Regions from separate parts of the Acidovorax sp. FHTAMBA genome, predicted to be linked through region 2. Evidence: predicted binding sites of a transcription regulator. Region 2 holds the regulator's gene; each other region holds the start of a gene.
The links. Region 2 encodes sigma-54, which starts transcription at its own class of promoters, with help from an activator protein. Its sites were predicted from a motif close to TGGCANGNAANCTGCTTT; they were not measured.
Positions count from the first base shown of each region.

Region 1: AAFF19_RS16865 (CmpA/NrtA family ABC transporter substrate-binding protein) is a predicted target of sigma-54. The motif match lies at 1,391-1,408, and genes of this name have one in related genera.
Region 3: AAFF19_RS12890 (BMP family protein) is a predicted target of sigma-54. The motif match lies at 852-869, and genes of this name have one in related genera.

Region 1 is NZ_CP152407.1:3,599,157-3,601,421, reverse strand. It holds gene AAFF19_RS16865 (CmpA/NrtA family ABC transporter substrate-binding protein) at 1-1,187, opposite strand, end outside; gene AAFF19_RS16860 (ANTAR domain-containing protein) at 1,594-2,220, opposite strand.
Region 2 is NZ_CP152407.1:4,723,812-4,726,076, forward strand. It holds gene AAFF19_RS22115 (thioesterase family protein) at 1-313, opposite strand, end outside; gene AAFF19_RS22120 (RNA polymerase factor sigma-54) at 380-1,978, opposite strand; gene lptB (LPS export ABC transporter ATP-binding protein) at 2,067-2,265, opposite strand, start outside.
Region 3 is NZ_CP152407.1:2,734,134-2,736,398, reverse strand. It holds gene upp (uracil phosphoribosyltransferase) at 1-619, shown strand, start outside; gene AAFF19_RS12890 (BMP family protein) at 917-1,927, shown strand; gene AAFF19_RS12885 (DUF4087 domain-containing protein) at 2,052-2,265, opposite strand, start outside.

The sequences.
Region 1 (2,265 bases), 1.1 Mb from region 2:
ACGCCGTCAATGAGCTTGCTGGTGCGCATCACGTCCTTGGGCACATTGATCTTCATGGCGCTGGCCACCGACTTGTACAGCTCCACCTGGTTGACCTCCTTGGCCACGGCCAGGTAGTCGGGGTGGCTCTTGAGCAGGCCCCAGCGCTTGTGCTGCGTGAGGAACCACATGCCGTCGGACAGGTAGGGGAAGTTCACCGCACCGTCGTTGAAAAACTTCATGTGGTTGGGGTCGTCCCAGGTCTTGCCCATGCCGTTCTGGTAGCGGCCCAGGATGCGCTGGTTGATGGCATCCACGCTGGTGTTGACGTAGGCCTTGCCGGCCACCGTCTCGGCCATCTTCATCTTGTTGGACAGGCTGGCGTCAATCCACTGGCTGGCTTCGAGCACGGCCATCATCACGGCGCGCGTGGTGTTGGGGTACTTCTTCACGAACTCGGCCGTGGTGCCCAGCACCTTTTCGGGGTGGTCCTTCCAGAGGTCCTGCGTGGTGTTGGCGGTGATGCCGATGCCGTCCATGATGGCGCGGTGGTTCCAGGGCTCGCCCACGCAAAAGCCGTCCATGTTGCCCACGCGCATGTTGGCCACCATTTGCGGCGGCGGCACGGTGATGAGCTTGGCGCCCGACAGCGGGTTGATGCCCGCCGCTGCCAGCCAGTAGTGCATCCACATCGCGTGCGTGCCCGTGGGGAAGGTGCCCGCGAAGGTGTACTCGCGCTTTTCCTTCGCCATCAGCGCCGCGAGGCTGGGGCCGTCCACCGCGCCCTTGTCGGCCAGTGCTTTCGACAGCGTGATCGCCTGGCCGTTGTGGTTCAGGCTCATCAGCACGGCCATGTCCTTCTTGGGGCCGGCAGTGCCCAGGTGCACGCCATAGATCAGGCCATACAGCACATGGGCAAAGTCGAGTTCGCCGTTCACCAGCTTGTCGCGCACACCGGCCCAGCTGGCTTCCTTGTTGGGGATGATGGTCACGCCGTATTTCTTGTCAAAACCCAGCACCGAGGCCATGACCACGCTGGCGCAGTCGGTCAGCGGGATGAAGCCGATCTTGACTTCCTTCTTCTCGGGGGCGTCGGAGCCCGCTGCGTGGACGAGTGCGCGCAGCGCGGGGCTCACACCCACAGCGCCCACGGTGGCGGCCTGCAGCACGGTGCGGCGGTTGAGGCTTGTTTTGAGCAGATCGGTCATGGTGCATCCCTGGTGGCGTGAAAAAACAAAAAAGGCGTCCTCACACCGCGCCTGGCGGGCTGCATCAAAGCAACGCCGGGTGCGGGTGGGGACGCCTTTGTCCTGGGTGGAGCCTGGAACGGGTCCGGGGCTCCTTGCCAGCACCGGCCCGCCGTTGGGTCAGTGCTGTCAGTGGTCAGACCTGCATTGGTCTTGTGCTGTGTGATGCAAAGCGCGTGCCAGCCCGCACTGGGCCATGTTGGAACGTTGGGTGCTATGGAATGAATAGCTGTCTGCGCTTGATCAGAAAGCGCTGGAAGCCTGCAGGGCTTGCAGCAGGAATGTTCTTGTTGTGATGCAAGTGGTCGCACTGCCTTTGTGCGGTGCACCATTTGGGATGGGCCGCCGGAACGGGCCGCGGTCTGTATCAGCCCAGCAGCTCCATCACATCCAGCATGCGCTGCGCCACCTCGCCCAGCTTCAGGCCCTTGTCCATGGCCGTCTTGCGCAGCTTTTCGTAGGCGGCCTGTTCGGTCAGGCCCTGGCGCTGCATGAGCAGGCCCTTGGCGCGGTCGATGGTCTTGCGGTCTTTGAGCTCGGTCCTGGCGTCGGCCAGCTCGGCCCGCAGGGCCTGTTCGTGCTGGAAGCGGGCCATGGCCACGTCCAGAATGGGGCGGATGCGCTGGGGTGCCAGCCCCGCCACGATGTAAGCAGACACTCCGGCCGCCACCGCGTCCTTTACATGCGAGGTGTCATCGTCGTTGGTGAACATCACGATGGGACGGCGCGCGTCGCGCGTGGCCATCACCACATGCTCCAGCGCGTCGCGGGCTTCGCTCTCGGCGTCCACAATGATCAGGTCGGGCTGCAGCTGCGCGATGCGCTCGCTCAGAAACACGTCGGCAGGCAGCGTGGCCACCAGGTTGAAGTTGTTCTCCAGCAGCCCGATGCGCAATGCCCGAGAGCGCTCCGCCTGCAACACGGCGTGCTCGTCGCCGGCTTCGGTCACGGCCAGGTCCGGGGCTACCACCACGATGCGCAGAGTCTCTTTCATGGGCATGAGGCAAGCAATTTTTACGCCACAAATTGGTGCATCAAA
Region 2 (2,265 bases):
TTTCGGTCATGCAGAACACCAGGTCAAAGCCGTAGCGGTTGAAATCGGCTGGCGCCATCTCCACCCGCATGGTCTCGCCATGGAAACCTTCGGACTTGTACTGCGCCACGATGTCACCCACCACGATGGACAGGCCGCCCACATCGGCCTCGGGGTAGCCCAGCGACTGGAAGAACCGCACACGCGCCTCGGACACCAGCGTGAGCAGCTGCGCGTTGTCCAGGTGCCCGCCCTGGTTGACGTGGCTGATGTAGATCTGCAGCTCGGTGGCAAAGCCGAAGTGCGGGGGGAGGTCAAAGACGATGCGGGCCATGGTGGGGCAGCGGGTAGATAAACAAAAAATCAAACAGGGCGAGCCAGGCGCACCCTGGCGGTGACCCTACAGCGCCTTGCGCAGATTGGCCGGCGCGATCTTGAGCGCCTCGCGGTACTTGGCCACGGTGCGGCGTGCGCACTCGATGCCCTGCTCCTTGAGCATCTCGGCGATCTGGCTGTCGGACAGCGGCTTGGCGGGGTTCTCGGCGGCGACAAACTGCTTGATGAGGGCGCGCACCGCCGTGCTGGATGCATTGCCACCGGTTTCGGTGCCCAGGCCCGAGCCAAAGAAGTACTTGAGCTCGTAGGTGCCGATCGGCGTGGCCATGTATTTGGCCGTGGTCACGCGGCTGATGGTGGACTCGTGCAGGCCCAGTTCGTCGGCGATGTCGCGCAGCACCAGCGGGCGCATGGCCAGCTCGCCATGGGTGAAGAAGTTTTTTTGCCGCTCCACGATGGCGCGCGAGACGCGCAATATGGTGTCAAAACGCTGCTGGATGTTCTTGATGAACCAGCGCGCCTCTTGCAGGCGCTGCTGCATGCCCTGGTGGCCCTCGCCGCCCTTGTGGCCGCGCAACGCACCGGCATAGATGTCGTGCACGCGCAGGCGGGGCATCACGTCGGGGTTGAGGCTGACGATGAAGTTGTGCTGGCCATCGCGGCCCCGCTGCGAGCCTTCGCGCCCGGCTTTGCGCACGATCACATCGGGAATGATGATGTTGCGCTCCACATCCGCAAAGCGGCGCCCGGGGCGGGGCTCCAGGCGGGCGATGAGGGCCATGGCGGCGCGGGTGCGCTCTTCGCCATCGCCACACAGCTGCGTCAGGCGGCGGATGTCGCGGCGGGCCAGCATCTCCAGCGGCTGCTGGCAGATGCGCAGCGCGGTCTGCACGGTGTCGGGGTCGGCGTCGCTGTCTTCGTCGGCCGCCAGGGCGGTGAGCTGCAGGGTGAGGCACTCGGCCAGGTTGCGCGCACCCACGCCCACGGGTTCCAGGCTTTGCAGCAGGCGCTGGGCCACCGTGAAGCGGTGCACCAGTTCCTCGATCTGCTCCAGGTCTTCGGGCCCTGCCAGGCTGATGGCCAGCTCTTCGAGCGACTCTTCAAGGTAGCCATCGTCGTTCAGCGATTCGATGAGAAAACGCAGCGCGGCCGTGTCCACTTCGGACAGCCGCAGCGACAGCGCCTGGCGGTGCAAAAAGGCGGTGAGCGACTCGTGCGTTCGGGCCAGCTCGGTGGCGTCGGCCTCGTCCCCTTCCGCATCGTTGCGGGTGCGCGCCGGGGCGTCGCCACCCCACTCGGCGTCGTTGGGCGCCATCTCTACCGTGCCGTCGCCGCTCCAGTCGGGCTCGTCGGCACCTGCACTGGGGATTTCAGCCTCGTTTTGGCTCTCAGCGCTAGTACCGCTTGCACTGACAGCTCCTGAAAACATAGCATCGTCGACGCTGTAGTCGTCGGCCTGTGCGGGCGTGTCGGCGGCTTCCAGGCCAAACTCCTCGCGCGGTGCTTCGTCGGCATTGCGCTCAAGGAACGGGTTTTCGTCGAGCATCTGCTCGACTTCCTGCGAGAGTTCGAGCGTGGACAACTGCAGCAGCCGGATGGACTGCTGGAGCTGGGGAGTCAATGCAAGGTGCTGCGAGACGCGCAGCGACAGTCCAGGCTTCATTGATTGAGCGCCGCCGGGCCGCCCCAAGGCGCGAAGGCCCCCTCGGGGGGCAGCGCATTACACGAAGTGACAAGCGTGGGGGCCATGTCTACATCCTGAAGTGTTCGCCGAGGTACACGCGGCGTACTTCGGCGTTGTCCACGATCTCGGACGGCGTGCCCTGCGCCAGCACGCGGCCATCGCTGATGATGAAAGCGTGGTCGCAGATGCCCAGTGTTTCGCGCACGTTGTGGTCGGTGATGAGCACGCCGATGCCGCGCGCCTTCAAGAAGCCGATGATGCGCTGG
Region 3 (2,265 bases), 2.0 Mb from region 2:
CACCGTCATCACCCATCCCCTCGTCCAGCACAAGCTCACGCTGATGCGCAAGAAAGACGCCAGCACCAACAGCTTTCGCCGCCTGCTGGGCGAGCTGTCCACGCTGATGGCGTACGAAGTGACGCGTGACATGCCGCTGCAGGACATCGAGATCGAAACCCCGCTGGAAACCATGACCGGCAAGGTCATCGACGGCAAGAAGCTGGTGCTGGTCTCCATCCTGCGCGCAGGCAACGGCTTTCTGGACGGCATGCTCAACGTGGTGCCCGGCGCCCGCGTGGGCCACATCGGCCTGTACCGCGACCCCGCCACGCTGCAGCCGGTGGAGTATTACTTCAAGATGCCGTCAGAGATGGACGAGCGCGACATCATCGTGGTGGACCCGATGCTGGCCACCGGCAACTCGGCCGCCGCCTGTGTGGACCGCCTAAAGAAGCTCAACCCCCGCTCCATCAAGTTCGTGTGCCTGCTGGCCGCGCCCGAAGGTGTGGCCACACTGCAAAAGGCCCACCCCGATGTGCCGATCTTTACCGCCGCCATCGACCGCGAGCTGAACGACCACGGCTACATCCTGCCGGGCCTGGGCGATGCGGGTGACCGCATTTTTGGCACCAAATAAGCGCACAACTGCAGCGCCCGTGCACCAGCCACCGCAGGGCTTGCCGCCCAGCGGTGGCTTTTTTTCATCACCGGGTCTCGCTGCGATGCGCATCTGCCAATTGGGAGCCCTACCGTGGTGGGGTGCCCCGGTCTGGTTTCCGGATGCGCTGCACGCATGCACCATTTTTTTACCAACTGGTGGCTTTCCTCTGGCAGACTTGCCGCTGGTTTGCAGTTACACAGCCACCGACTGGCGCGCTCCTTGCTTGGTAGCAGCACACCCAACCTCCTTGTTCGCTTGTCTGAAGGACCCACCATGACCACTCGCCGCATCTTCACCGGACGCCTGCTCTGCACTTCCATGGCCCTATCTGCCGCCATGGCGATGGCGCCCTCTCTGGCCTTCGCGCAGTCCAAGCTCAAGGTTGCGGCGATCTACACGGTGCCTTTCGAGCAGCAATGGGTCAGCCGCATCCACAAGGCGCTCAAGGCCGCAGAATCGCGTGGCGAGATCGAATACAAGGCCAGCGAAAACGTGAGCAACGCCGACTACGAGCGCGTGATGCGCGAGTACGCCACCGGCGGCAACCAGCTCATCGTGGGCGAGGCCTTTGCGGTGGAAGCCGCCGCCCGCAAGGTGGCCAAGGACTTTCCCAAGACCTCCTTCCTGCTCGGCTCGTCGGGCAAGCCGCAGGCGCCCAATTTCAGCGTGTTCGACAACTACATCCAGGAGCCCGCGTACCTCAGCGGCATGATCGCCGGCGGCATGACCAAGACCAACAAGATCGGCATGGTGGGCGGCTTTCCCATCCCCGAGGTCAACCGCCTGATGCACGCCTTCATGGCCGGTGCCAAGGAAACCAACCCCAAGGTCGAGTTCACCGTCACCTTCATCAACAGCTGGTTTGATCCACCCAAGGCCAAGGAAGCCACCTTCGCCATGATCGACAAGGGCGCCGATGTGCTCTACGCCGAGCGCTTTGGCGTAAGCGACGCCGCCAAGGAAAAAGGCAAGCTCGCCATCGGCAACGTGATCGACACCCAGCCACAGTATCCCGACACCGTGGTCGCCTCGGCCATCTGGCACATGGAGCCCAGCATCGACCGCGCGCTCAAGCTGGTAAAGGAAGGCAAGTTCACCGCCGAGGACTACGGCCCGTATTCGATGATGAAGCACAAGGGCTCTGAACTTTCCCCCTTGGGCACGTTCGAGAAGAAGGTGCCCGCCGACATCGTGGCCAAGGTCAAGGCAAAAGAGGCGGACATCCTGGCGGGCAAGTTCACCGTGAAGGTGGACGACAGCCAGCCCAAGTCGACGGCCAAGTAGTTACCGAATTCAGCGGGCGCCAAGGCGCCCAGTTTGCTGCGGCGTTTCTGGCGGTCTCGTGCTGAACTGACATGCCGCCGCATCACCCAACCACCGCGACCCGGCAGTGGGTTGTTCACGCGTATCACTTCAGCGGATTGAACGGTTCCTCCCCCTTTATCGCGGGATCTTTGCGGCAGGTCTGCAGTGGCATGGAGCGCGCTTGCACCATCTGGAGTATTTTGCGTTCGTCCCTGTCGACGCGGGCCTTGATGCAAACGCATCCATACCCAGCGCTGCCGTGACCCGTGCGCACCCAGCGCGCCGAGGTGAAGGCCGGCAGGTTGCCCTCCGCCTGA